Regions from separate parts of the Nocardioides aquaticus genome, predicted to be linked through region 3. Evidence: predicted binding sites of a transcription regulator. Region 3 holds the regulator's gene; each other region holds the start of a gene.
The links. The regulator LexA, encoded in region 3, represses DNA repair genes until DNA is damaged. The targets are predictions, from matches to a motif close to TCGAACANNTGTTCGA.
Positions count from the first base shown of each region.

Region 1: the regulator LexA is predicted to act here: its motif matches at 2,485-2,500, upstream of ENKNEFLB_RS14725 (HNH endonuclease signature motif containing protein).
Region 2: the regulator LexA is predicted to act here: its motif matches at 6,699-6,714, upstream of ENKNEFLB_RS06585 (HNH endonuclease signature motif containing protein).

Region 1 covers NZ_CP075371.1:3,041,677-3,051,120, forward strand. The annotation lists gene ENKNEFLB_RS14710 (MSMEG_0568 family radical SAM protein) at 1-823, opposite strand, end outside; gene ENKNEFLB_RS14715 (MSMEG_0572/Sll0783 family nitrogen starvation response protein) at 832-1,356, opposite strand; gene ENKNEFLB_RS14720 (amidohydrolase family protein) at 1,414-2,241, opposite strand; gene ENKNEFLB_RS14725 (HNH endonuclease signature motif containing protein) at 2,514-4,064, shown strand; gene ENKNEFLB_RS14730 (dihydrofolate reductase) at 4,422-4,934, opposite strand; gene ENKNEFLB_RS14735 (thymidylate synthase) at 4,931-5,743, opposite strand; gene ENKNEFLB_RS14740 (PhzF family phenazine biosynthesis protein) at 5,754-6,611, opposite strand; gene ENKNEFLB_RS14745 (hypothetical protein) at 6,641-6,898, opposite strand; gene gcvT (glycine cleavage system aminomethyltransferase GcvT) at 6,898-8,007, opposite strand; gene ENKNEFLB_RS14755 (leucyl aminopeptidase) at 8,082-9,444, shown strand, end outside.
Region 2 covers NZ_CP075371.1:1,351,027-1,360,470, forward strand. The annotation lists gene ENKNEFLB_RS06560 (TetR/AcrR family transcriptional regulator C-terminal domain-containing protein) at 49-657, shown strand; gene ENKNEFLB_RS06565 (pentapeptide repeat-containing protein) at 595-1,236, opposite strand; gene ENKNEFLB_RS06570 (GNAT family N-acetyltransferase) at 1,247-3,670, opposite strand; gene ENKNEFLB_RS06575 (lysine N(6)-hydroxylase/L-ornithine N(5)-oxygenase family protein) at 3,667-5,040, opposite strand; gene ENKNEFLB_RS06580 (pyridoxal phosphate-dependent decarboxylase family protein) at 5,040-6,506, opposite strand; gene ENKNEFLB_RS06585 (HNH endonuclease signature motif containing protein) at 6,799-8,070, shown strand; gene ENKNEFLB_RS06590 (3-methyladenine DNA glycosylase) at 8,319-9,188, opposite strand; gene ENKNEFLB_RS06595 (fumarylacetoacetate hydrolase family protein) at 9,232-9,444, shown strand, end outside.
Region 3 covers NZ_CP075371.1:4,010,831-4,020,274, reverse strand. The annotation lists gene ENKNEFLB_RS19525 (alkaline phosphatase family protein) at 1-981, opposite strand, end outside; gene ENKNEFLB_RS19520 (alkaline phosphatase D family protein) at 978-2,657, opposite strand; gene ENKNEFLB_RS19515 (MXAN_6640 family putative metalloprotease) at 2,763-4,433, opposite strand; gene lexA (transcriptional repressor LexA) at 4,529-5,242, opposite strand; gene ENKNEFLB_RS19505 (LysM peptidoglycan-binding domain-containing protein) at 5,568-5,900, shown strand; gene ENKNEFLB_RS19500 (hypothetical protein) at 6,046-6,324, opposite strand; gene ENKNEFLB_RS19495 (mismatch-specific DNA-glycosylase) at 6,430-6,981, shown strand; gene ENKNEFLB_RS19490 (N-acetyltransferase) at 6,978-7,235, shown strand; gene ENKNEFLB_RS19485 (hypothetical protein) at 7,324-7,494, shown strand; gene ENKNEFLB_RS19480 (hypothetical protein) at 7,617-8,285, shown strand; gene ENKNEFLB_RS19475 (Dps family protein) at 8,386-8,937, shown strand; gene ENKNEFLB_RS22965 (DUF4190 domain-containing protein) at 9,171-9,444, shown strand, end outside.

The DNA.
Region 1 (9,444 bases), 970 kb from region 3:
CCTCGCCGAGACCGATCAGCAGGTAGGTCGAGACCTGGTTCCAGCCGAAGACGCGGACGGCCTCGGCCCAGGCCGCGCGGTACTCCGCCATCGGCACGACCCCCTTGGAGGGCATCCACCGGCGGCGGACGTCGTCGTCGAGCGACTCGACGTGGATGCCGATCGAGCGGGCGCCGGCGTCGTACAGCTCCTGGAGGGTGGCGAGGTCGCCGGGCGGCTCGCACTGCACCTGGATCGGGAGGTCGGGCAGCACCTCGCGGACCGCGCGCACGCAGCGGGCGAGGTGGGTGGCGCCGCGGTCGCGGCCGTTCGAGGTGCCGGTGGTCATCACCATCTGGCTGATGCCGTCGAGCTCGTACGCCGCCTGGGCGACCTCGGCGACCTGCGCGGGGGTCTTGACCGCGACCGTCGAGCCCTGGCGCAGCGACTCCTCGATCGCGCAGAAGCGGCAGCGCTCGGCCTCCTCGTAGCGCACGCAGGTCTGCACGACCGTGGTGGCGAGCACGTGCGCGGAGTGCAGGCGGGCGAGCTTCTCGTACGGCACGCCGTCGGCGGTGGTGAGGTCGTAGAACCGTGGCCGGGCCACCGACTCGACGCCCATCCCGGTGTCGGCCCCGTCGAGCAGGAGCCGCCCGCCGGCCACGGAGTACGGGCTGCGGGGGTTGAGCGGGACGGCCGCGCCGACGCCGTCGAGGAGCACGTGCCCGTCGTCGCTGGGGCCCGCGCCGGCGCGGCGCGCGACGGGCGCGTCGAGCAGGCGGATGCCCTGGATCGCGACGTCGACACGGGTCGAGCGCGGGGACGGGGTGTGCGGCGCGGCCATCTCGCGCCTCAGAGGTTGTAGACGGAGTTGATGATGGCGCCCTTGTTGGCGTAGTGGATGACCGCGTCCTGGACGTCCAGCGGGTGGCACGGGATGACGCCCTCGATCACGTCCTCCTCGCGGCAGCCGTGCAGTGCGAGGCCGAAGCGGCAGCAGAAGACGGTGCCGCCCTCGGCGATGAAGGTCTTCACGGAGTCGTTCATGTTCTGGTTGCCGGGGAAGGCCACGTCCCCGGTGGTCGGGAAGCCGCGGGTGTCCATGCAGGCCAGCGCGCCGGGGCCGTAGAAGTAGAGCGCCGAGTCGAAGCCCTTGCGCAGCGCGCGGGTGGCCTGGAGGACGGCCACGAAGCTGACCGACGACTCGTGCGGGATCCCGTGGACGAGCGTGAGGTAGCTCTGGCCCTCGGAGGCCTGGTAGTCGGGGAAGATCTTGGTCGAGCCGTAGAGGTTGGTCCCCTTGGCCTGCGAGGGGTGCGGGATCTCCCCGACGGACTTCTCGATGTTGGCCATGATCTCGTCGTCGAACGCGGGCATCGCTTCTCCTGTGGGTCGGTCGGGTGGTGCGGGTGGGTGGTGCCGGTCGTGCTGCTCTCAGCCGTAGAGGGCCTCGAAGTTCTCGGTGAAGAAGGCGCGGGACAGCTCACCGTCGCCGGCGGCCGCGCGCAGCCGGGCGTGCTCGCCGGCGAAGTCGCCCCAGGGGGTGTCGGTGGCGAACAGGACGCGCTCGTGACCGACCCCGCGCCGCTCGATCTCCGCCACCAGCCAGGTGGGCGCGAAGCCGATGGCCCACGAGGTGTCGGTGTAGACCTGCTTGCCGGCCTCGATCCAGTCGAAGAGCCGGCCGCCGATGAGCTTGAGGTGCCCGCTCATCCCGCCGCCGAGGTGGACCAGGTGGATCTTGGTGTCGTCGCCGTACCGGTCGACGAGGTGGCCGATCCGGTCGACGTCGGACGCGGCGCCGGGACTGGTGTGCACGTGCACGACCAGGTCGTGCGCGGCGGCGGTGGTGAAGATCCGGTCCAGTTGCTCGGCGCAGTCCGGGTCGTCGGGTGCGCCGCCGAGCAGGAAGCTGGTCTTGAGGGCGGCCACCCCCTCCTCGCCGACGAGGGCGAGGGCGCCGTCGTTGCGCGCCGCGTCCGAGGCCTTGGGCGAGACCCACAGCCCGCAGCGGACCCGCTCGTCGGCCTGGGCGGCCTCGAGCGCGAGCGGGTTCAGGTCGAAGGCGACTTGCGGGTCGGGCACGCCGTAGTTCGGCAGCACCAGCGTCCGCTCGATCCCCTCGGCGTCGAGCGAGGCCAGGAAGTCCCGGACGGTGGCCCGGGCGGTGGTGTCCGGCCGGACCGGCGGCCCGCCGTAGAACGGGTACGCCGGCAGCACGCCGATGTGGCGGTGCGCGTCGTCGATGTGCTGCTTCCCCATGCCGACGAGCCTGCGCGTCCGTCGTTTCGGAATGGTTTCGACAGGAATGCGGAGCCGGACCGGGGAGGTAAGGATCGTGTGACCTGTCCCGGCCCCACGTTTCCGGCGGCTACCGGGTGGGCGGTGGCTGGGACCGCCCAACGGCACGGTGGTCGAGGAGCGAGCGCCGGCCCCGGTGGTCGAGGAGGGAGCGCCGGCGAGCGTCTCGAGGCCCCCTCCACAACCCCCACACCGACCTAGCGTTCGAACGCGTGTTCGAGTATACTGGATGCATGACCACCACCCCCCACACCGACGACGACAGCACCGGGCCCGACCCGACGCTCGACGTCCCGGTCGAGGCTGCAGTGCAGGTCGAAGCCGTGATGTCGCCGGACCCGTCGTTCTGGGAATGGGTCCACGCCCTCGACACCACACGTGAGGCCACCCGGGCCGCCCTGCTGGCCGAGGTCAAGGACGCGAAAGCAGTCCGTGCCGCCGCCGAGGTCCGGGTCCTGCAGACCATCGTGGGCTGGTGCGTGGCCAACGAGGCCCTCACCGACGACGAAGCGATGTGGATCGCCGGCTACGGCGACCACGGCCTCGCCCTCGGCGGCATCGGCTGCCCCCTGGTCCGCGAGTCCGCCGTCATCGAGCTCTCCGCCGTCCTCGGCGTCTCCACCCGGTCCGGTGCCAACCAGGTCGCCATCACCCTCGAGCTGCGGTACCGGCTACCCCGGTTGTGGGAAAGCGTCACCTCCGGCGCCTGCCCGGTGTGGCGGGCACGCCAGGTCGCAGAGAAGACCATGAGCCTGTGCGAGGACGGCGCCGCCGAGGTCGACCGACTCGTCGCCCCCTTCGCCCACTCCATCTCCTACGCCCAGCTGACCCGGATCACCGACGAGGCCCTCCTACGCTGGGACCCCGAAGCGGCCGAGGAGAAGCGGAAAGCAGCCGCTGACGGCAGGTACTGCCGCATCGGGCTGAGTGGGCACGTCGATGGCACCGTGCAGCTCGACGCCGGACTCGACCTCGCCGACGCGATCGCCCTCGAAACAGCCGTCAGCGACCGGGCGAAGACCCTCGCCGCCGACGGGTCCACCGAGTCGTTGGACGTCCGCCGCTCCCAGGCCCTCGGCTCCCTCGCCCTCGGCGAACAGACCCTCCCCGACGGCCAGGAGCAGGCGTCACCGGCGACCGGCAAGCACCTGGTGCTGTACGCCCACATCCCCGGCGCCGTCTTCAACCCCCTGTTCTGCACCACCAGCCCTACCAGCGCGTCCCAGCTCTCCCGCCTGGACCACCGCCACCCCGCCAAGGGACCGATCACCACCGCCCAGGTCCGCCAGTGGGCACAGACCGCCGCCTCGATCACGATCCGGCCGGTCATCGATCTCGCCGAGTCCATCCATTGCGACTCCTACGAGTGCTCCGACCGCCTCAAGGAACAGACCGCCCTACGCGATCTGACGTGCGTGTTCCCCTGGTGCACCAACCCCGCCGTCTACTCCGACATGGACCACGTCATCCCCCACCCCGAAGGCCCCACCGAGACAGGGAACGTCGCCCCCGCCTGCCGCCAGCACCACCGCGCGAAGACCCACATGGGATGGCACTACGACGTCCTCGGACCCGGGCTCTACCGCTGGCGAAGTCCCGCCGGCCAGCGGTACCTCAGGTCCCACGCCGGGACCCATCCCCTCGACGAGCTCCCACCAGGGCCACCACCCGACCCACTGCCCGAGCAACCCGACACCACCCCGTACCAGGCACCGCCCCCGGTACCGGACGATCCCGACGGCGCCGCCGAGCCTCCACCCCGCAACGACACCCCACCCTTCTGACCCACCCACCGCTGACACCCCAGCAGCAGCCGTACCGCCGGACCAGGCACGCCCACCGGCGGTACCGGCACGCCCACCCCAGCCCCGTCGACGTGTGATCTGCACGCACCAGATGCATGCAGATCACACGTCGACCACCGCACCGGGTCCCGAGACGCTCGCTGCGCTCGCTGCTCGACCACCGAGTCACCGCAGCAGGCCTCGAGACGCTCGCTGCGCTCGCTCCTCGACAACCGGACCCGCGGCGCTCGCTCCTCGACCACCGGGCCCCGCAGCAGGTCTCGAGACGCTCGCTGCGCTCGCTCCTCGACCACCGAGAGAACCGGCGCTCGCCGCTCGACCACCGGACCGATCTCGCTAGGGCTGGCGGCGGGTCCACCACACGCGGTCGAAGCCGTCGAAGGCCTCGCGGCGCACCTCGTGCCACACCGCGCGGTCGATCTCCGGGTAGTGCACGTCGCCCGGCGGCGACTGGCGCACCTCGGTCAGCACCTGGGCGTCGGCGACCGGCATCGTGGCGGCGTAGACCTGCGCGCCGCCGGCGACCATCACCTCGACCTCGCCGCCGTCCGGGCCCGGTCCGGCGACGCCGTCGGCCAGGACCAGAGCCTGGTCCACGTCGTGGGCGACCAGGACGCCGTCGGCGGTCCAGGCCGGGTCGCGGGTGAGCACGACGGTGGTGCGGCCGGGCAGCGGGCGGCCGATCGACTCGTACGTCGTGCGTCCCATCAGCAGCACGTGGCCGAGCGTCAGCTGCTTGAAGGTGGCCTGCTCCCCCGGGACCCGCCACGGGATGTCGGGGCCGTCGCCGATGACGCCGTTCTCCGCCACGGCCGCGACCAGCACGACCCGCCTGCCGCCGGGCGTCATACCGCGATCGGCGCCTTGATCCCCGGGTGCGGGTCGTAGCCCTCGACGGCGACGTGCTCGAGGTCGAAGCCGTCCAGCGTGGTCACCGACGGGTCCAGCCGCAGCGTCGGCAGCGGGCGCGGCTCGCGGGTCAGCTGCAGGCGGGCCTGGTCGAGGTGGTTGGAGTAGAGGTGCGCGTCGCCCATCGTGTGCACGAAGTCGCCCACCCGCAGCCCGACGACCTGCGCGACGAGGTGCGTGAGCAGGGCGTACGACGCGATGTTGAACGGCACGCCGAGGAACACGTCGGCCGAGCGCTGGTAGAGCTGGCAGGACAGCCGCGCGGGCCCGCCGTCGTCGGCCGGCGCGACGTAGAACTGGAACAGCGCGTGGCACGGCGCGAGCGCCATCTGCGGGATGTCGGCGACGTTCCAGGCCGACACCACGTGGCGCCGGGAGTCGGGGTCGGCCCGCAGCTGCTCGACGACGCGGGCGAGCTGGTCGACGTGGTGGCCGTCCGGGGTGGGCCAGCTGCGCCACTGCGCGCCGTAGACCGGGCCGAGGTCGCCGTGCTCGTCGGCCCACTCGTCCCAGATCGAGATGCCGCGGTCCTGGAGCCACTTCACGTTGGTGTCGCCGCGCAGGAACCAGATCAGCTCGCCGAACACCGAGCGGGTGTGCACCTTCTTCGTGGTGACCAGGGGGAACCCCGCGGTCAGGTCGAAGCGCATCTGGTGGCCGAAGACGCTGCGGGTGCCCGTGCCGGTGCGGTCGGACTTCTCGACGCCCTCGTCGAGCACGCGCGTGAGGAGGTCGAGGTAGGCCTGCATGCGTCCGAGACTACGTCGCCGGGAGCTCCGGGCCGCCCAGGTCCACGTGACCGGCCACGGTGGTCCGCGTCGCGCCGCCGACCCGCACGACGTCACCGACCCGGTCGACGTGCACCCGCCCGCGGCGCCCGAGCACGGTGCCCTGCGAGGCGACGTACGACGCCGGCAGCACGCCGCCGGCGAGCCACTGCGCCAGCCCGGCGTTCAGGCTCCCGGTCACCGGGTCCTCCACGACGCCCAGCCCGGGGCAGAACGCGCGTACCTCGACCGCGGCCTCGGAGCCGGGCGGGTACGCCCCCACCACCCCGACGTCGAGGTCGCCGAAGACCGACCAGTCCGGGTCGACCGCGAGCACCTCCACGGCACTGCCCAGCAGGACCCCGACCCATCCCGGGCCGTTGTCGACCCACGCCGCGTCGACGACGGCTGCCTCGTCGAGCCGCAGCGCGCGCCGTACCCGGGCCAGGACGTCGGCCGAGACCGGGCCCGACCGCAGCAGGGGCGGCGCCTCGAAGGCCAACCGACCGGCGGCGTCGTGCAGCGTGACCAGCCCGGCGCCGCACTCCTGCACCACCCGGCCGGGCACGGCCGGCTCCCCGCCGGCCTCCCGCCAGGCGTGCGCCGACCCGAGCGTGGGGTGACCGGCGAACGGCAGCTCGGCGCCCGGGGTGAAGATCCGCAGCCGGTAGTCCGCGCCGGCCGCGGTCGGCCGCAGCAGGAACGTCGTCTCCGACAGGTTGGTCCACCGCGCGAACGCGGCCATCTGCTCGTCGGTCAGGTCGTCGGCGTCGTGCACCACGGCCACCGGGTTGCCCAGCAGCGGGGCGTCCGAGAAGACGTCGACCTGGGAGAAGCGGTACGACCCCACGCGCGCGTCCCTGCTCGTCCGGGCCCGGCTCAGGGGTGCAGCGACATCGGGCCGTACACCCGGCGCTGGTCCTCGAACAGGGTCACCGCGTCGACGCCCTCGGCGGCCAGCTCGGCGAACACCTCACCGACCCACGACTCGGCGTCGCCCTGGTTGGCGAAGCGCTGACCGGCGTACGGCTCGGGCACGTCGACCTCGGCCCCGGCGGCGTCCTCGCAGCGCCACCACCACGCGAGGTCGCCCTCCTCGGCGGGGCGGAAGGTCGCGGGCTGCTCGGGCAGGTTCATCAGTCCTCCCGGACCGTCGTGGCCACGAAGGGCGGGCGGACCACGTCGAAGACCTCACGACGACCGCGGACGTCGACCCCGACCTGGCTGCCGTCCTCGACGACCGTGGACAGAAGCGCCAGCCCGACGCCGGTGCGCAGGGAGGGCGAAAACGTGCCCGAGGTGACCTCACCGAGGAGGACGTCGGGGGTCAGCGAGACGCCCATGCCCGGGCGCGGGATGCCGCGGCCGGTGGCCCGCAGTCCGTACAGGCGCCGGCGGGGTCCGGCCTCGCGCTCGGCGAGCAGCACGTCGCGGCCCCAGAACGCCTCCTTCTTCCACCCCACGGCCCAGCCCAGGCGGGCCTGCACCGGGGTGATGTCCATCGAGACGTCCTGCCCGTGCAGGGGGTAGCCCATCTCGGTGCGCAGGGTGTCGCGGGCGCCGAGGCCGCAGGGCGTGATGCCGTACGCCTCCCCGGCCGCCAGCAGCGCGTCCCACAGGTCGCCGGCGACCTCGTTCGGCGCCACCAGCTCGTACCCGCGCTCGCCGGTGTAGCCGGTGCGGCAGACCGTGACCGGGCCGCCGGCGAGGTGCTGCTCGCCGAAGCTCATGTAGGGGAAGCCGCCGAGCAGGCCGACCGCGGCCAGCACCTCGTCGCTGCGCGGGCCCTGCAGCGCCAGCACGGCGTCGTCGCGGTGCCGGTCGGTGACCACGACCCCGTCGGGTGCGGAGGCCCGCAGCCGGCGCACCACCTCGGCGGTGTTGGCGGCGTTCGGCACCAGCAGGAGGTCCTCGTCGCTGCGGTAGTAGACGATCAGGTCGTCGACCACGCCCCCGGTCTCGTCGTCGCAGCACAGCGTGTACTGCGCCCGGCCGGGCCCGATCCGGCCCAGGTCGTTGCTCAGGGTCGCGTTGACGTACGCCGCCGCGCCCGGCCCGGTCACGGTGGCCTTGCCCAGGTGGCTGACGTCGAAGAGGCCGACGCCGGTGCGCACGGCCGTGTGCTCGGCGACCACCCCGGTCGGGTACTCCAGCGGCATGCTCCACCCCCCGAACTCGGAGAGCTTGGCACCCAGGGCGAGGTGCCGGTCGTGCAGCGGGGAGTGCAGGGACGCGTGGTCGGACATGCCCGGAAACCTAGCGCAGCGCACACCCCCCGGAGCCCTGCGGCGGCGCAGGAGGTCCCGGCTATCCTGCGTCGGTGACGACCTACACCCTCCGCTCCGCCAGCCCCGCCAAGACCCGAGCCGACGTCGTGGTGATCGGCCTGGTCCAGGGCGACGACCGCCCCGCGGTCGCCCCCGGCGGTGAGGACGTCGCCAAGGCCTGGGGCCGCAAGCTCAGCCCGATGCTGGCCTCCCTCGGGGTCACCGGCAAGGCCGGGGAGGTCACCCGGATCCCCACCGCGGGCACCCTCTCCTCCCCCGTCCTGCTGCTGGTCGGCCTCGGCACCGAGGTCTCCACCACCGCCCTACGAGCCGCCGCCGGCAGCGCCGCGCGCGCGGCGACCAACGCCGCCTCGCTGGCCCTGGCCCTGCCGGCCACCAGCCCCGCCGAGGTCCGCGCGGTCACCGAGGGCTACCTCCTCGGCGCCTACGCCTTCACCTCGTACAAGGGCACCGGCAAGGACGGCAAGGACACGACGAGCGACGACCGTCCCGCCGACGTGGTCGTGCTGACCGCCGACGCCCGCAAGAAGCCGACCGTCGCCGCCTTCGAGGAGGCGCGCGTCGTCGCCGCGGCCGTGGCCACCGCCCGCGACTGGGTCAACACGCCCCCCGGCGACCTCCGCCCGCCCGCGTTTGCCCGCGCCGTCGAGACCGCCGGCAGCGACTTCGTCAAGGAGCACGCCCACGGCCGCGGCACGCCCAAGGTCGGGGTCACCGTCTGGGACGAGGAGCAGCTCGCCGCCCAGGGCTTCGGCGGCCTGATCAGCGTCGGACGCGGCTCCTCCGAGCCGCCCCGCCTCGTCGAGCTGAGCTACGTCCCCAAGGGCGCCACCACGCACCTGGCCCTGGTCGGCAAGGGCATCACCTTCGACTCCGGCGGGCTGTCCATCAAGCCGGCCCAGGGCATGCACGAGATGAAGTCCGACATGGCCGGTGCCGCCGCGGTCGTCGCCGCCACCCTCGCGGTCGCCGCGCTGCGGCTGCCGGTGCGGGTCACGGCGTACGCCGCGATGGCCGAGAACATGCTCGGCTCGGACGCGACCCGTCCCGGTGACGTCGTGACGATCTACGGCGGGCGCACCGTCGAGGTCCTCAACACCGACGCCGAGGGCCGGATGGTGCTGGCCGACGCGCTGGTCAAGGCCGGCGAGGGCGAGCCCGACCTCGTCGTGGACGTCGCCACCCTCACCGGGGCCATGGTCGTCGCGCTCGGCGACCGGGTCGCCGGGGTGATGGGCGACGACGAGGTCGTGGCCCGGATGCGCGCGGCCGCGGTGGCCGCCGGCGAGGAGTCCTGGCCGATGCCGATCCCCGAGGAGATGCACGAGCGGGTCCGCACCAGCAAGGTCGCCGACCTCGCCCAGGTCGACTGGGTGCGGTGGGGCGGCGGGCTCT
Region 2 (9,444 bases), 1.9 Mb from region 3:
GGGGCCCCCGTCTGGTCAACGCCGGGGCGGTCGAGGAGGGGAGGTCTGGTGGCGCACCACCGTGAGGACGTCGTGCGGACCGCGCTCGCGGTCCTGGACACCCACGGCCTCGCCGACCTGACCATGCGGCGCCTGGCCGCCGAGCTCGATGTGCGGCCCTCCGCGCTCTACCACCACGTGCCGAGCAAGCAGGTGCTGCTGGCCGCGGTGGCCGACGAGGTGCTGCGCCGCGGTCCGCGCCCCGACGTGGTCGGCCCGGCCGGGGCGTGGCCGGCCCGCCTGGTCGACGTCGCCGGCTGCCTGCGGGAGGCGCTGCTGGCCTACCGCGACGCGGCCGAGCTGGTCTCCACCGTGGTCGCGTTCGGGCTCGGCGCCGACCGGCCGTACGCCGACCTGGTCGCCGTCCTCGACGACGCCGGCCTGCCCGACGGGCTCACGCCGACGGCCGCGCGGACCCTGCTGCACTTCGTGCTGGGCCACACCCTCGACGAGCAGACGCACCTGCAGGCCGGCGCCGCGGGGGCGATCGCCGACGCCCCGCGACCGGGCTCCGACTTCGCCGTGGGGCTCGGTCTCGTCGTCGACGGCATCGCGCTACGCGCCTCGGTGGGACGCCCCGGCACCCCCGTCCGGGTCGAGGTCGACGACCGCCCCTGACGCCTCGGCCAGCAGGACCGCACCACCGAGGTCGATCAGCGTCCGCCCGAGGCGGGCCGCCGCGAGGTCGACCCCGTCGAGCAGCGCCCCGCGCAGGTCCGTGCCCCGCAGGTCGGCCTCCCGGAGGTCGGCGCCGGTCAGCACGGCCCCCCGCAGGACCGCCCCCTGCAGGTCGGCCAGGGCCAGGTCGGCGTCGGCGAGGTCCAGCCCGCTGAGGTCGAGGCGGGCGAGGTCGGCGCCGCGGAGCGACACCCCGCGCCACTGCCCGCCAAGCACCCGCCACGGCCGGGTCGTGCAGCGCTCGAACGCCGTTCCGGCCAGCTTGCAGCCCTCGAAGGTGGCGTCGAAGAGGGAGCAGCCGCGCAGCGAGCAGGCCACGAAGGCCGTGGCGCGGTGCACCGAGGAGTTCAACCGGCACCCGGTGAAGGTGCAGTGCTCGAAGACGGCGCCGCGGGTGGTGACCTCCGAGAGGTCGACGTCGACGAAGGTGCAGCGGACGAACCGGGTGTCGGCGAGGTCGGTGGCGTACCAGTCCTCGCCGCGCCAGGTCTGCTCGACGTGCTTCGGCCGCTCGGTCATGGGCGGCACGCTAGACGGCGGCCCCGACACCTCCGGCACGGAGACCGCCGGCACGGAGACCGCCGGCACGGAGACCGCCGGCACGGACACCGGGAGGGGCGGCCGCCACCCGCGAGCGCCCGAACGGGTTCTCCAGCTCCCCGGCCCACATCAGCGACGACGCCTGGTCGCCGAGGTCGACCATCTGCCGGTGGTCGCGCAGCTGGAGCCGGTTCAGGCAGGAGTGGCGGAAGGTGTCGCGCCGCAGGTCGTAGGCCGTCGCGGCGGCCGCGAGCTCCGGGTGGTCGGTGGCGTGCCGGTCCAGGCACGCGGCCACCTCGGCCCAGAAGTCGTCCTGGTCCACGACGCCCTCGGTGTGCAGCAGAGCCGCGAGGTGGCGCAGCACGCCGTCCACCGCGTCGGTGTGGAGGGACAGGGCGCCCAGGTCGGGGCCCACGTCGGCCCGCGCCCGCTCCACCGGCTCCGGCAGCGGACGGTCGTGCATCAGCGCGACCTCCTCGCCGACGTCCTTCATCACCACGCGCGCCACCACGCCGTCGCGGAGGACCAGCACCAGGTTCTCCCCGTGCGGCATGAAGGCGAGGTCGTGGGCGAGCAGGCAGTGGGCGAGCGGGCGGACGTAGGCGTCGAGCAGCGCGCGTACCCAGGCCCGGGGGTCGACCGGGGAGGACCGCACGAGCGCGACGGTGAAGGAGCGGCCGTCGTGGTCGCGGTGCAGGAGCGAGGCCATCGTGGCCAGCCGCTCGCCCGGGGCGACCCGGGGCGCGGCGGGCTCGCGCCAGAGCGCGGCCAGCATCTTCTGGTGCGCCGAGCGGGGTCCGGCGTGGTGGTAGGCGTCGCCGGTGTAGCCGATCGCGGCCACCTCACGCAGCACGGTGAAACCGCGCGTGACCAGCTCGGGGTCCTCCTCGACGATGGCGGCGACGTGGTCGTTGATGGCCGGGGTCACCGCCATGTAGGCCGGCGAGAGCCCGCGCACGAACCCCATGTTCTGCACCGCGAGCGCGGTCTTCACGAAGCAGCGGCCGGGATCGGTGGCGTTCGCGAGCGTCCGGATCGACTGCTGCGGCCGGTGCTCGTCGGACCCCTCACCGAGCCAGACGAGGTCGCGGCGCGCCAGGTCGGGGGCGAAGCTGACGGCGACCTTGTCGGTCCACTGCCAGGGGTGCACCGGCAGCAGCAGGTAGTCGGCCGGGTCCAGGTCGAGGTCGACCAGCCGCCGCTGCAGCCGGTCGCGCTCGGCGCCGAGCTCACCGGCGTACAGCGTCTCCTCGTCGAGGCCGTCGACCAGGGCGAGCGTGGTGTGGGCGCGGCGCGCGGCGAGCCAGACCAGGCGGACGCGGGCACCGGTCTCGGGGGCGTACGCGCGGTGGTCGTCCACGCCGAACCCGATCCGACCGTTGTTGGCCAGGAAGCCCGGGTGTCCCTCGGTCATCGCGGACTCGACCGTGAGGTGGTCGGCTGTGAGCAGCGCGTCGACGTCCGGGCCGGGGTGGGCCAGCTTCCAGCAGGCGCCGGCCAGGGTCGCGGCCAGCTCCTCCAGGTACGTCGCCAGCAGCGCGTCCGGGAGCCCGAGCGCGGTGGCGTGCTCGACCACGAACCGCTGGACGTCGAGCGGCTCCGACCGGCCCCCGACGACCCGCTCGACGCTGCCCTCGTCCAGGGCCCAGTGCTCGAGCCGCAGGCGGGTGGCGGTGAAGCGGTGCTCGACCGCGCCGGTCGGGTCGACGACCCGCCACCGGTCGTCGCCGAGCGGCTCCGGCCGCAGCACGCGCTCGTGGGCCAGCTCGGAGAGGGCCTTGGCCACCAGGTGCCGCTGCGCCCGGGCGAGGTTCGCGGGCGTCAGGTGGGCGGCGGGGTCGGTGCGGGCGGGCACCCGTCCGCGGCGCCGGTCGTGGTCGGCGCGCGTGAGCACGGAGACGGCCGCGGTCTTGTCCTCGAGCGCGGCCTCGCCCAGCACGACAAAACCGGACTCGGCGTTGAGCCGGCCGATCGCGGTGTTGCGGACGTCCGGCTCGACGACGACGCGCTGCACGGCCGGGTCGGCGAAGCAGTGGTCGAGCACGGCGGCCATCACGGCCCGGGTCAGGCCGGGGACGGGGTCGGCGTCGGGGTCCGGCGGGGCGACCAGCACGTGCATCCCGAGGTCGCCCGGGGCCGGCACGCCGGGAGGGAGACCGGCGACGTCGCGCAGGGGCGAGGCGGCGGACCGGGCGGGATCGTAGGTCTCGGCGAGGAAGGTCGGCAGGCCGTCCACCCGGCCCAGCCACACGTCGTGGTGGCCGGTCGCCGCGAGGGCGTGGTGGGCGCGGGCGACCTCGGTCGGAGTGGCGCCCTGCATGCCCCAGAACGACGAGCGGGGGTGAGTGACCCAGGCGTGCAGCAGCGCGAGCGTGGCGTCGTCGAGGGGGAGCGGTTCGAGGGTCGGGTTCATCGGGTGGCCTCCTGGCCCTGGGTCTCTCGGGGTGCGGGGGAGGTGCGCAGGTGCTCGGGGACCCCGAAGGTCTGCACCATCACGCGCTTCTCGATGGGGTAGACCTCACGGCCGGCCACGGAGTTGGCGATCACCGCGCTGCGGTGCGCGCCCATCCCGAGGTCGGGGGCGACGAAGCCGTGCGTGTGGGCCTCGGCGTTCTGCACGAAGACCTCGCGGCCGCTCCGGTCGACGGCGTACGACGCGTCGGCGACCAGCCGGCCGCGGTCATCGGTGACGAGGCGGTCGCGCACCGGGTCGAGGAAGGGCAGGGGGCGCTCGGCGTACCCGGTGGCCAGGACGAGGCCGTCGGTGCGCAGCGCGAAGTCCTCGCCGGTCTCGTCGTGGTGCAGGGCCAGGTCGTACGCCTCCCCGTCCCACGCCGCCCCGGTCACCGAGGTGTTGGTGACCAACGTGGTGCGCGGCCCGTCGCCCTGCGCGGCGAGGCGGTAGTGCAGGTCGGAGATGCCGTCGACGACGTCGCCGCTGATGCCCTTGTAGAGCGAGCGCTGGTCCCGCAGCAGGGGCTCGCGGGTCCCGGTCGGAAGCCCGCGGAAGTAGGCGGAGTACTCCGGAGACGTCAGCTCGAGGGTCAGCTTGGTGTACTCGAGCGGGAAGAACCGGGGGCTGCGGGTCAGCCAGACCAGGTCGTAGTCGTGGTCGGTCGAGTCGGTGAGCAGGTCGCGGTAGACCTCGGCGGCGCTCTGCCCGCTGCCGACCACGGTGACCGTGCGGCACCCGCGGAGGCGGTCCCGGGCGCCGAGGTAGTCGGCCGTGTGGACCGCCGGCCCGCCCGCGCCACGGACGCTGTCCGGGACGACCGGGGCCGTCCCCACACCCACCACGACACGGCGGGTGCGCCAGACCTCACCGGTCGCCGCGGTCACGTCGTACGCCCCGCTGTCCGGGAGGCCGGGTCCCTCGACGTGCTCGACCGAGACGACCTCCCGCCCGGTGCGCACCGAGGGGAGCCGGTCGGCCGCCCAGCGGCAGTACGCGTCGAACTCGCTGCGCAGCGGGTAGAAGCTCTCGCGGACGTAGAACGGGTAGAGGCGCCCGGTCTGCTTGAGCCAGCACAGGTAGGAGAAGCGCGACGTGGGGTCGGCCATCGTCACCAGGTCGGCCAGGAACGGCACCTGCAGCACCGAGTCCTCGAGCAGCATGCCGGGGTGCCAGGACGGCTCCTCGCGGGCCTCGAGGAAGACCGCGTCCACGTCGTCGACCGGGTCGAGCAGACAGGCCAGGCCGAGGTTGAACGGGCCGAGACCGATGCCGACCAGGTCGAGGAGCGGGCGGTCGGGGAGCGGTCGGTCGGGGACGGGCTGCGTCATCAGGCGACCTCCGCCCGGTCGCGGTGCATCCGGGTGCCCAGGACGACCGCGTCGTCGAGGATGCCGAGGACGTCGTCGGCGGTGGCCATCGGGTTGAGCAGGGTGACCTTGAGCCAGGCGGCGCCGTCGACCTTCGTCGCGGCGACCATCGCCCCGCCCCGGTCGTAGAGCGCCTGGCGCACCCGCGGGACGAGCGCAGAGGCGTCCTCCGGCGTGCTGCCACGCGGGCGCACGCGCCACACGAGCGTGGAGAGCTGGGGAGGGGCGGCCAGCTCGAGCTCGGGCCGGCCCTCGACGGCGTCCGCGACGTCGTGGGCGAGGTCGGTGACGCTGTCGACGTACGCCCCGACGGTATCGGCGCCGATGATCCGCAGGGTCAGCCAGAGCTTGAGCGCGTCGAAGCGGCGGGTGGTCTGCAGCGACTTGCCGACCTGGTCCGGCCGGTCGGTGCCGCGCGGGTTGAGGTAGTCGGCGTGCCAGGTGACGTGGCGCAGGTCGTCGCGCTCGCGGACCAGGACGGCGCTGGCCGACACGGGTTGGAACCACGTCTTGTGGAAGTCGACGGTGACGCTGTCGGCCCGCCCGACACCGTCGAGACGGTGCCGGTCGCGGCGGGAGGCGAGCAGGCCACCGCCGTACGACGCGTCGACGTGCAGCCAGGTGTCGTGGCGCGCGCACAGGTCGGCGAGGTCGGCCAGCGGGTCGATCGCGCCGAAGTCCGTCGTGCCGGCCGTGCCGACGACGGCCATCGGGACCAGCCCGAGGTCCCGCAGCTGGTCGAGCGTGCGGGCGAGCGCGGCCGGGTCCATCCGACGGTCGGCGTCGACCGGCACGCCCAGCACGGCGTCGGGCAGCCCGAGCAGACGAGCCGACTTGGCGACGCTGAAGTGACCGTCCTGGCTGACCAGGACCCGCAGCCGCGCGGGGTCGAGGCCGGGGTCCCTGGTCAGGGCGCGGTCGCGGGCGAGTTGCAACGCCTGCAGGTTGGACTGGCTGCCGCCACTGGTGAAGACCCCGTCCGCACGGGGCCCGAGCCCGACCCGCCCGGCGGTCCAGTCGACGAGCGCGCGCTCGACGAAAGTCGCCCCGACGCTCTGGTCGAAGGTGTCCAGGCTGGGGTTCACCGCGGCGATGAACAGCTCGGCGAGCAGGGCCGGGACGAGCACGGGGCAGTTGAGGTGGGCGGCGTACCGCGGCTCGTGGAACCACACCGTGTCGTCGAGCCAGACCCGGCTCATCTCCTCCAGCGCCGCGGCGGCGTCGCCGAGCGGGTGGTCGAGGTCGACGGCGGCCACCCGGCGGTCCGCGTCCTCGGGCGTACGCCCGGTCGCGGGGCCGGTGACCCGGCCGAGGGTGCTGACGAGGTGGTCCAGGCCGAGCCGCACGGTGGCGGCGTACTTGTGGGCGTGGGCCGGGTGGAAGAAGTGGTGGAGCGGAGGGAGGGCGGGCGACGGGGGAGGGGGCATGGCGAGACCTTCCGAGTTAGGTAAGGCTCACCTTAGTTACACGTCGGAGCTGTTTGTCCACACCTGTCCGCGAGGTGGATCTCACATCGCGAAGGCAGTGGTAGCGCCGCCGGTTGTCGAGGGGCGAGCGCGGCGCCCCGGTGGTCGAGGAGCGAGCGCAGCGAGCGTCACGAGTCCTCCCTGAGACTGTTACCGAACAGTTGGTCGAATGTAGAAGTTGCGTGTGGGGATAACCGCCTCTGACCTGTGGAAACACCCCAGGGCTGTCGGTGGCGGGTGCTTGGATTGATCCATGGCCACCGACGAGGACACCACCACCGCGCACCCCGTGCCGTGCGGTGTCCGCGCTCTTTCGGCCTCGGTGACGGCGTTGGCGGAGCGGCCCCTGTTCGCCCTGGACGCCGCCACCACCCGCGCCACCATCCAGGCACTGGCGGTGCTGGAAGCCAAGGTCGCCTCCTTCAAGCTCGCCGTGCTCGCCCACGCCGAGCAGGTCCAGGTCGGCGCCGAGACCGGCTGCACCTCCACCGGTGTCTGGGCAGCGAACGCCACCCGCTCGCAGAAGAACGTGTCCGCTGCCCAGGTCAGGTTGGCGACCGCACTCGAGACCCGGTGGACGAAGGTCCGTGACGCCCTCGCCGCCGGTGCTGTGAACGCCGACCAGGTCCGGGTCGTGGTCAACGCGTTGGAGGACCTCCCCGAGGACCTCGACGCGGGATTGGTGACACAAGCCGAGGAGGCGCTCGTCGCCTACGCCGTCGAGTTCGATCCCACCGAGCTGAGGCAGCTGGGTGCGCACATCCTGACCCTGATCGCACCGCAGGTCGGTGAGGAGGTCGACCGCAAGAGGCTGGAGGCAGCTGAGGCGAGGGCGGCGCAGAAGCGGCGGTTCACGTTGTCGTTCGACGGCCACGGGACCGCGCACGGTCGGTTCACCATCCCCGAGGTCCAGGGCAAGATGCTGCAGAAGCTGCTCCACGGCTTCGCGGCCCCCGGCCACGTGAACTGCACCCTCGATGAGTCCGGGCAGAAGCGGGAATGGGTCAAGGGCCGCCCGTCGGCGCAGAAGCTGGGTGAGGCGTTCTGCGAGCTGATCGAGAACTACCCCCGCACAAACGCCCCGAAGCTGGGACGCACCGACGGCACGTTCGTCACGACTACCACCTTCGACCTCCTCACCACCGCTTTGGGGACCGCGACGCTGGACGACGGGACCCCGATGACCGCCGCCCAGGCGATGCGCCTGGCGTGCGAGGCGCGGATTATCCCCGTCGTCCTGGGCGGCAACGGTGAGGTCCTGCACCAGGGACGGGCGCGTCGCCGGTTCACCGCGGCCCAGACCTACGCGATGCACGCTCGCGACAAGTCGTGCACCGCGAAGGGCTGTGACTGGCCGCCGGGTCTGTGTCACGCCCACCACGACACGTTGTTCTCCCAGGGCGGCCTGACCGACATCGAGGACGGGCGGCTGCTGTGTCCGCACCATCACGCCCGGGCCCACGACCCCGCCTACGACATGAAGGTCCACGCCGACAACAAGGTCACCTTCCACCGACGGACATAGACCGACCGGGTCTCGTGACGCTCGCTTCGCTCGCTCCTCGACAGCGGGCGGGGTCTCGTGACGCTCGCTGCGCTCGCTCCTCGACCACTGTGGCGCGCTCGTTCCTCGACCACGGTGTCGATGCGCGGATCGCATGCACCAGGTAGACGCGATTCACACATCGACCACCGCCCTGTCCGGAATCGTCATCTCGACGCGCCGCGAGCGTCATCTCGGCTGTCCGGGAGCGTCATCTCGGCGGGTGGGGGTCAGGAGGCGAGCAGGCGGTCGCATTCCGCGACCAGGCGCGCGCGGAGGGGTGCGCCGCGCTCGGCGAGCGCCGCCTGTGCGGCGGCGTACTCCCGCTTGCCGTCGGCGGTCTCGATCCGCACCGGCTCGAAGCCGAGGTCGGCGAGGTCGTACGGCGCGGCGCGCATGTCGAGCTGTCGCACGTCCCACGCCAGCTCGAAGCAGTCCGCGACCAGGTCGGAGCAGATCATCGGGCTGAGCCGGAAGGCGTGCTTGTAGAGGTCCATCCCGGCGTGCAGGCATCCCGGCTGCTCGAAGGCCGGCCGGTCGTCGGCGGCCGGCGACAGCGTGTTCAACGGTCGTGCGGGCGGGGTGAAGAAGCGGAACGCGTCGAAGTGCGTGCAGGTGATCCGGTGCTGCTCGACGACCGTGTCCGTGCCGGCCGTACCGAGCCGCAACGGCCAGTCCGCGTGCCGCGTCTCGTCGTCGGCGAGGCGGTAGACCATCGCCCACTCGTGCAGCCCGAAGCACCCGTACGACGCCGGTCGCGCCGCGGTCGCCGCGAGCAGCCGCCGCAGCGTGGTCAGCAGGACCTGCTGGCCCGTGACGTGCGCGTCGGTGACCCGCGCGCCGCCGTCGTCGGTCGCCTCGTATCCCTTCAGCCCGCCGTGGGAGGCGGCCCCGCCTGCGAGCACCGTGCCGTAGCCGGGGTGCCACCTCCGCAGCTGCGCGGGGCGCTGGGAGTAGTAGCCGAAGAGGAAGTCGTGCACCGGGTGCTTCACGCCGGCGTCGCGGCGGGCGAGGTGCGGCCCGACGTACGCCTCGATCCGCGCCTCGTGCGCAGCGGTCCGGGCTCGCCAGGTCGCTTCCTCCAGCACCCGCTCGCCCACACCGCCAGGCTAGACCCCGGCCGGACCCGGCTAGGGTCCCCAGGTGCGCATCGTCAGATTCACCACGGGCGGCGAGCCCTCCTACGGCGTCCTCACCGGCGAGCTCGACGAGTTCGGGCAGCCGGAGGAGGACGCGGTCGTGGTCGGCCTCGCCGGGGACCCGCTCTACGTCGGGATCAAGCTCCTCGACACCGAGCACCGCCTGGAGGACGTACGCCTGCTGGCGCCGGTCCTGCCGCGGAGCAAGGTGGTCGGG
Region 3 (9,444 bases):
CATCCGGCGTACGGCCCGCTCCCGCTGCCGGTCGGGGCCGAGCCAGTAGAGGAGGTCGGCGCCGCCGTTGTCGCCGATCGCCACCCTCCCGGCCAGGAACGGGTCGGCCTCGATCGGCGCGGTCAGGCTGATCACGCGGTCCGGGGTGGAGTAGTCCATCGAGTGGTCGGCGAGCACCACCAGCAGGCTGTCCTCCCACCGGCCGGTCTCCTTGAGCAGATCGACGAAACCGCCCACGAGCCGGTCGGTGTTCAGCAGCGCGGTGCGCCGCAGCACCTCGAGGCCACTGGGCCCGGTGAGGTCGCTGTGCGCGAACCGGTCGACGTCGCCGAGGTTGACGAACATCAGGTGCGGGTCGTGCGCGGTCACCATCTCGCGCGCCGCGGCCATCGTGAACTCGTCGGGGGCGTACTCCGCGACCGGGATGACCGGCCCCGGCTCCCAGCGGTAGGTCGCCCGGGTGCCGAAGATCCCGTAGAGGTACTCCTTGCTGAGCACCGTCGCGGTCCGCAGCCCGCGGCGGTCGAGCCGCTCCAGGATGGTCGGTCCCCGCAGGTCGCGCGGCCGGTCCAGGGTGCGGACCTCGCCGAGCGCCCGGTCGTAGACGGAGTTCGCCGGCACACCGGTCCGGTCGGGGCGTCGCCCGGTCATCATCATCGTGTGGTTCGGGATGGTCTCCATCACCGGAAGCGACGTCGCGCGGCCGTACCGCAGACCGGCGTCGCGCAGCGACCGCAGGTTCGGTGTCAGCCCGCTGTCGATCTCCTCGGGTCGGCACCCGTCGACGACCACGACGTAGGCCCGCTTGCGCGTCCGGCGACGGGGCGCGGCGGCCGCAGTCCCGGCCGCGGCCGAGAAGACCAGGCCGGCCCCGCCGGCGGCGCCGAGCAGCGTCCGCCGACCGGCGTACGCCTCCGCGAGGCCGGCGAGGCGCGAATCGGTCGGTGTGCTGCGGGGTCCGCCACAGCCGTGCCCGGTCACCGCACGGGCCCGTCGGCCCGCTGGACGGTCCCGCTGCTGGCGCGGGTCAGCCAGGAGGCGGAGTGGGTGATCGTGGTGCCGGCCTCGCGGCGGTCGCCGAGCACGATCCAGTCCATCTGCGCGCGGGCCGGGGTGATGTCGAGGACCGAGAAGCCGTGCCGGTCGAAGTCGAGATACTTGATGTGCGGGTTCGCGGCCTGGATGGCGGCCTCGACGCCGGCGCTGGAGCCCTCGGGTCCGCCGGTGATGTCGTCGAGGTTGTTGGAGGTCACCGAGGAGCAGACGAACTCGACGCCGACCGTGCCCGAGAGCGGGTAGGTGCCCTTCTCGAACGGCAGCTCGGCGGCCCACGCGGAGTGGATGTCACCGGTGACGAACAGCGCGTCGTCGATGTTGCGGTCGCGCAGCAGGTCGAAGACCTGGCGGCGGTCGGCGGTGTAGCCGTCCCACTGGTCGACGTTGATCGGGACGCCCTCGTCGGGCGCCAGGCCGGTCACCTCGGTGACGGCCCGGGCCTTGGCCGCGGGCAGGGCGCCGAGCGTCACCGGCGCGATCATCACCGGGTTCCCGATGACCTTCCACTGCGAGGCGCGCCGGCGCAGCGAGTCGAGCAGCCAGGCCAGCTGGCGCTTGCCCGTGATCGTGCGGGCCGGGTCGGAGATGGCCTGCGGGTCCGAGCTCTGCTCGGAGCGGTAGGTGCGCAGGTCGAGCATGCTGATCTCGGCGAGCGTGCCCCAGGTCAGGCGGCGGTAGAGCCGGGCGCCGTCGCCGAGGGCGGCGGTGCCGTCCATCCGTACCGGCATCCACTCGTCGTAGGCGCGGTGCGCGCGGGCGCGGCGGGACCGGAAGTCGCCCTCGGTGTCGGGCTGGTGGTTCTCGGCGCCGCGCCGCCACGCGTCGTTGGTGGTCTCGTGGTCGTCCCAGGTGACGATCCAGGGGCAGCGCGCGTGCGCGGCCTGCAGGTCGGGGTCGGTCTTGTACTGCGCGTGCCGCCGTCGGTAGTCCTCCAGCGAGACCATCTCGCGCGGCGGGTCGTGCGGGCGGACGTCGACGTTCGCGTTGCCGTAGCCGTACTCGCCGGGGGCGTACTCGTAGAGGTAGTCGCCCAGGCAGAGCACCGCGTCGAGGTCGTCGCGCGCCGCGATCCCGCGGTAGGCCGCGAACATGCCGGCCTGCCAGTTCGCGCAGGACACCACGCCCAGGCGCAGGCGGCGTACGGCGGCCCGCGCGCGCGGGGCGGTGCGCAGCCGCCCGACCGGGCTGCGGCGGCCGTCGAGGACGAAGCGGTAGTGGTACCACCGGTCGGCCTCGAGCCCGTCGACGTCGACCTTGACCGTGTGGTCGCGCGACGGCCCCGTGACGACGCTGCCCCGGCGCACGATCCGCCGGAAGTCGGCGTCCCGGGCGACCTCCCACCGCACGGTCACGCGGGGCCCCTGGCCGGAGCCGGGGGTCGAGGCCGGCGTCGGGGTGACCCGGGTCCAGATCACGACCCGGCGGGGGAGGGGGTCGCCGGAGGCGACACCGTGGGCGAAGGTGCGCCGGTCGGCGCGGCGACGCGCGGCATCGGGGGCGGCGAGCGCCCCGGGGGCCGGGGCGCCGGGGGCGAGGGCGGCGGTGCCGAGGGCGCCGGCGGCGCCGGTCCTCAGGACGGTACGACGGGTCGGGGTGGTCACAGCCTGATCCAACGTCACGCCGGCCCCGGGGTCACCGCCCCGGACGAAGCCGCTGGCCAGTGTTCACCTTCCGGCCACGTCGGGCGCGCGGGGAGGGGCCCCGGGTCAGCGGGCGCGGGCGGTGGCGCGGAGGACGGCGGGCTGACGGTCGTCGCGGGCGTACCCCTGGCAGGAGACCGAACCGAGGCTGAAGCAGTCACGGATGCGCGTGCTGGCGTTGACCAGGTGCACCTCGACGGCCTGGACCCGGCGGGTGGAGAACGGCGTCCGCACCGAGGCCTTGCCGTTGCGGTCCAGCGCGACCCGGCTGGTCTTCGCGGTGCCGTCCGGTGCGACCACGGAGATCCGCAGCTCGGAGCCGCGCCTCGGCGCCGCCAGGTCGGCCTTGACGCGCAGCACCCAGCGGTTGGACTTCAGGCCGCCCCCGGGCTCGAGGCGCACCGTCGAGCCCGTGAGGTGCCCGAGGCGTCGGGTCGAGGAGTACGCCGTGCGGCGCAGGGTCAGCTCGCGCTGGTCGGCCACGGGGCTGCGCGGGTAGGCGTTGGCGTTGCCCTCCTCGTAGCGCTGGCGCGAGAAGCGGTTCGCCGCGACGTAGTCGGCGAACTGGGCCCGCACCGAGGTGCCGCGCGCCTTGAGGACTCGCTGGAGGGCGGCCAGCGAGTAGGTCTCGTCGGGGTTGAGGAAGTCGGCCTCCTCCCACACGTCGCGCGCCAGGGTGGGCAGCCCGCCCTGCTTGGCCGGGAACCTCTCGGTCAGGAAGCGCCAGAACGACCACGCGCCGTAGACCTCCTGGCCACCCCGGTCGAGGTCCATCGGCCGGGCGGGCCTGCCCATCGGGCCGTACCGCAGGTAGGAGACGTTGTCGTCGACGCCGTCGAAGGTCTCGTCCTCGACCCAGGTGGCGGTGCCCTCCATCAGCCAAGGGTCCTCGAAGAGGTCGTAGGCGAACTGGACGGCGTGGAAGTACTCGTGGGCGACGGTGACGTCCAGGTTCTGCTGGGGCGTGTTCCGGGGGTACTGCTGGCGGACGTAGTCGTTGTCGAGCACGCAGTAGGCCCAGGTGCTGAACCGCGCCGAACCACCGTCGTACGGGCCCTCGGGGTCGGAGGTGCAGTAGCCGTAGATGGCCTTGTCGCCGATGTCGGCGAGGTAGATGTCGGTCTTGGCGTTCCCGCCGTCGTTGCGCGCCCGGCCGTCCCTCCTGGGAGCGCGGTAGCCCGCGGCGACGTAGGTGTCGTGGACCCCGGCCACCGAGGTGAGCACCCGCCGGGCGAAGCGCGGCGTGGCGGCGTCGGCGGTCGAGTCGACCCGGTGGACGCACACGTCGGCGTTGCAGGTCGGGGCGGCCTCGCGGACCCGGTAGCGCACGCCGAAGGGCGAGCCGTTGCCGTCGGTGGGACGCGCCAGGTAGGCGTCGGCCGTGGCGCGGTCCTGCCGGGACAGGTCGCCGCGCGCCGCGAGCAGGTCGCGCAGCGCCAGGGTGACGTCCCGCTCGTCGGCCACCGGGGGCCCGGGCTCGGTCTCGCCGGGGTCCGCGGCCGGCCCGCCGACGCCGTCGGCGAAGAGCTCCTGGACCTCCTCCAGCGTCTCCTCGGGCAGCGGGGGACGCTCGCCCAGCACGACGTCGGGCAGCACCGGGACCGAGTCCGGAACGGAGCCCGGGACCGAGCCGGGGCCCGGGTCGGGATCGGCCGCGGCCGGCACCGCGGTGAGCGGGGCCAGGAGCAGCACGCTCAGCACACCCCCGAGCAGGGCGGTGGTGGCAGGACGACGCATGGGGGGCTCCCGGGGGTGGGCGGTGCGGGCAACCCGCAGCGTACGTGCCGCCCCCGACATCCCCGGGACCGCTCACCCGACCCCGGGGACGGGTCCTACAGGCTGCGCAGGACGGCGGTGACCTTGCCCAGGATCGTGGCGTGGGTGCCGTCGATGGGGGAGTAGGCGGCGTTGTGCGGCATCAGCCACACCTGGCCGTCCTTGCGCTGGAAGGTCTTGACCGTGGCCTCGCCGTCGATCATGGCGGCGACGATGTCGCCGTTCTCGGCGGTCGGCTGCTGGCGGATGACCACGAAGTCGCCGTTGCAGATGGCGGCGTCGATCATCGACTCGCCGCTGACCTCGAGCAGGAAGAGCTGACCGTCGCCGACGATGCGGCGCGGCAGCGGGAAGATCTCCTCGATCCGCTCCTCGGCCAGGATCGGGCCACCGGCGGCGATCCGGCCGACGACCGGCACGTTGGCGGCCTGCGGGACGACGTCGCCGACGCCCGTCTCGTCGATGCTGGACTCCTCGCCGCTGCCCAGCGAGCGGCGCGAGGCCATGTGCTCGGGCAGGAACACCTCGAGGGCGCGCGGGCGGTTGGGGTCGCGCTTGAGGTAGCCCTTCTCCTGCAGCACGCGCAGCTGGTGGGAGACGCTCGAGGTGCTGGTGAGGCCGACGGCCTCACCGATCTCGCGCATGCTCGGCGGGTAGCCGCGTGCCTCGAGGCACTCCTTGATGTGCGTGAGGACGCGCTGCTGGCGCGGCGTCAGCCCGGTGGCGTCCGCCGGGCCGTCGGGCAGCTCGCTGACGTTCTTCTTGGGCATGCGGGTGCACCTCTCCGGGGTCGGTGTGACAGGAGTGACGCTAGACCGTCGGGCACCCCCACTTCAAACACCTGTTCGAACCCGCGTGTCGCGGGTGACCGGCCAAGGCTGTCGAACAAATGATCGAGCGGGGTCTTGCGCTCGTTCGAACAGGTGATCTACTGTCGCTCAGGTGTTCGATCGAACGTCTGATCGACCGGGCCCGACCGCCTCGTCACCGAGGGCTGTCGGCGCCGGCCTCTAGACATTGGTTCGTCCACCACCGACCCCGGTGGTCAGCACCGCATCCGGCACCGCTGACCGCCCCCTTCCCCAGGAGGTCACCATGAGCGCCACCCTGCAGTCTGCCCGCCCCACCACCACCGTGCGTCTGACGCGTCGGGGCCGGCTGGCCGTGCTCCTCCTCGCACTGGTCGTCCTGCTCGCCGCCGGCCTCCTGCTGGCGCAGGCCTCGATGGCCGACGGCGAGGACACCCCCGACCCGACCCGCGTCGTCGTGGTCGCCCCGGGCGAGACGCTGTGGGGCCTGGCCCAGGAGACGGTGGCCGCGACCGGTGAGGGCGACGCCGCCTCGGTCGTCACCGACATCCAGGAGCTGAACGACCTCGACTCCGGCGTGCTGCAGGCCGGTCAGGAGCTGCGCGTCCCGCTCGGGTGACGTGTCGGCCACCACGCCGGCGCATCGACCCGCGCCGCTGGTGGGCTAGAGGCTCGTCGACGACTCGACCCCGTCGACGAGCAGGGGAACGCTGAGGGGCGGGGTGGCCACGGCCGCCCCGCCCCTCACGCATCTGCCAGTCGTGTCAGCGCACGCGGCGCCCGACGTACCCCTCGCTCGTCGCGACCGTGTCGACGTCGTTCGCGTGCCCCACGGAGGGAGCCGCCGGCGGGGTCGCCAGCAGCCGCAGGATCCGCGCGACCAGCATCAGCCCGGCGAACAGGCACGCCACCGCACCCAGCGACGCGAGCCCGAGGAACCACCACGCCTCGCCCCGTCCGCCGCGCGCCTCGGACCCGAAGTCGATGGCCGCGAAGACCAGGTAGCCCCACGCCACGACGAGCAGCGTGACCCCCAGTGACAACCCCAGGAGGGTCGGTGAGACTCGTCGCTGGGGCCGGGGACCTCGTCGCGACCCGGCTCGCTTTCCGCCCATGGGGGTCATTGTGTAGGACGAGAGGGTGGGGGCGTGGAGGAGTTGCCCGACATCGTCGGTCCGGATCCCGCCGTGGTCTTCTGTGGCCAGGCCGGTCAGGACAGTCCGAAGACCCGCGAGCACTACTACGCGACCCCCGGCAACTCCTTCTGGGAGTGCCTGCACCTCGCCGGGATGACGCCCACGCTCTTGCGCCCCGAGGACGACCACCGGCTGCCCGCGCTCGGCCTGGGGCTGACCGACCTGGTCGGGCGCCCGTCTCCCGACGGGACCCGCTATCTCGCCGACATCGACGACCTCGTCGCCAAGGTCGAGCGGTGGGAGCCGGACTGGCTGGCCTTCACCGGCAAGGGCGCGGCCCAGCAGGCGGCCCGGGCGCTGGGTCGCAGGCCACCGAAGCTGCTCGGCGCCACCGAGTGGTACGTCGGGCGCACCCAGGTGTTCGTGCTCCCCGGCCCCAGCGGCGCCAACCGGCGTCCTGACTACGACGGCCGTCCCACCCGGGTGTCCTGGTGGCGCGAGCTCGCGGAGATGGCGGACCTCGCCGACCTCGCGGGTCCGGACCTGGAACCGTCCGACGCATGACCGGACCGACACCGCCCTCGATCAGCGCCTCAGCGATGAGCTCGACCGGTTCGACCTTCAAGACCAAGGCGGTCGGTCGCGGGTGCACGCACGCGTTCGTCACCCCCTTCACCTTCCAGGCTCCCGCGTTCTACCGGCGCCTGGGGTACGAGGAGATCGTCCGGCGGAAGCCCGTCCCCACGCCGGGCCGCGACGACGTCCACCTGCGCAAGGACCTCGGGCAGCCGGGCATCGACGTGACCGAGACCCGGTAGAGGCGTCGACCGGGATCTGGATGGGTCCGACGAGCAGGCATCGCGGAGCACGCGAGAACGGACTGGACTGCAGCACTAGCGTCAGAGGATGCCGACAGACGACGACCGCCCAGGCGGTGCGAAGGCCACCAGTGACTACCGCAGCCTCCCGCGAGACGTGCGGCTCGACGAGACCATCGCCACCGTCGAGGCAGAGACGGTGCCGGACCCCCGGGCGGGGCGGAACGTGGACCAGCACCGTGCCCTGCGCGACGACTGACCAAGGCCGCCTCACGCGCTGCTGAACTGCCCGGGCGGGCGGTCGACGCGCGGGCGTCCACTGGCCGGACTGAGACCGCGGACACCTACCGCCGAGGCGGGGGGTGAGGGTAGCCTTACCTCATGACCGGCGAGCTGCTGCGCAACCCCGCCTCGACCTGGGCCGAGCAGGCCCGGACCTCGGTCGCGGGTGCCCGCACCGGCACCCTGCGCACCCGCAGCTGCCGTACGCCCTCCACCGAGACGCTGGTCTCGGTCGACGTGGCCGAGGACGGCCGCGTCCGGGTCCTCCTCGCTGGCACTTCGCCTGCCGTCCCGGCGCTGGCCGCCTGCCGTGTCGCGACCCTGACGCTGCCCGGTCCCGGCTCGCGGGTGGTCCGGCTGACCGGTTCCTTCACGATGGACCGCCCCGACGACACCGGGATGCGTGCGTACGTCCCGACGCTGCTCTCGATCCGCCTCGTCGAGCCCGGCCGCGACGACGTAGTGGTCCCGGTCGACGCGTTCCTGCGCTCCGAGCCCGACACCTTCGGTCACCACGCCGCCGCCGTGCTGCGCCACCTCGCCGCCGTGCACGGCGAGGACCTCCTCGCCGGTGCCCGCGCCCAGGGGTACGACGCCGCGGCCGTGGTGCCGCTCGTGGTCGACCGCGACGGCGTGGAGCTGGCCGTGCTGACTGCCGAGGGCGTCGACCGCTGGCACGTGCCCTTCGACGGCTGCGGCGCCGCGACCGGCGCCGACCTGCGCACGGTGCGCCTCCCGGTCGACTGCTCCTGCCCCGACCGGGTCTGACCTGCCGCATCCGCCAACGCAGGCAAGCCTTCCCTTTCTGGAACCAATCAAGAAAAGGTGTCACAGTAGGGACATCCCCGATCGGAAGGACCGTCTCACCATGAGCGACACGATGCAGAGCACCGACCTGACCACCTCCGCGAGCGCCGGCGCGCACACCGCCCACCCGCCGTACCGCGCCTCGGAGACCCTCGGGGCCCACCTGCAGCAGCTGCTGGTGGACCTGACCGACCTGCACCTGCAGGGCAAGCAGGCGCACTGGAACGTCGTGGGCAAGAACTTCCGCGACCTGCACCTGCAGCTCGACGAGGTCGTCGACGACGCGCGCACCTTCTCCGACACCGTGGCCGAGCGCATGCGCGCCCTCTACGTCGTCCCGGACGCCCGCGCCGCCACCGTCGGCGCGCAGACCAGCCTGCCGGAGTTCCCCTCGACCGAGGTCGACACCGCCGAGACCGTCGACCGCATCGTCTCCGCGATCTACGCCACCGCCGGCACCGCCCGTCGCATCCACGACGAGGTCGACGCCGAGGACCCCACCTCGGCCGACATCCTGCACGGCATCCTCGAGCGCCTCGAGCAGCTCGCCTGGATGATCGACGCCGAGAACCGTGTCGCGAACGCGTCCTCGCCGCGCTCGATCACCCCGTGATCACCCGGCGGCGCTGACGGCGCCGCCACCCCTCGTACGGCCGCTCCCGCATCGCGCGGGGGCGGCCGTTCTTGCGTCTGGGACCGCGGAGCCGACCAGCCGACTGCTACCGGGGATCAACCCGGACCAGGGTGCGCCCCAGCCGACTCGATCCGCAGCTCGCCAGTCGGGCTGGCTGCAGCGTCATGGAGATTGTCCCGCGACAGCCGGGCTGGCATGAGAACCTTCGCGCCATGAGTGAGAGCGACCCCGGTGTCCCCGCTGGCGCAAACCCGCCCGGGCCGGGTTGGTGGCAGGCCAGCGACGGGCACTACTACCCGCCTCAGCAGTCACCGGGCCTGCCGCCTCCTCCAGGCGCGTACCCGTACTTGCCACAGATGCATGTCCGAGCCACCAACGGGTTGGCCATCGCTTCGATGGTGCTGGGCATCCTGTGGCTCTACTGGGTCGGCTCGATCCTGGCACTCGTGTTCGGCTATGTCGCCCGTGCCCAGATCAAGCGCTCTC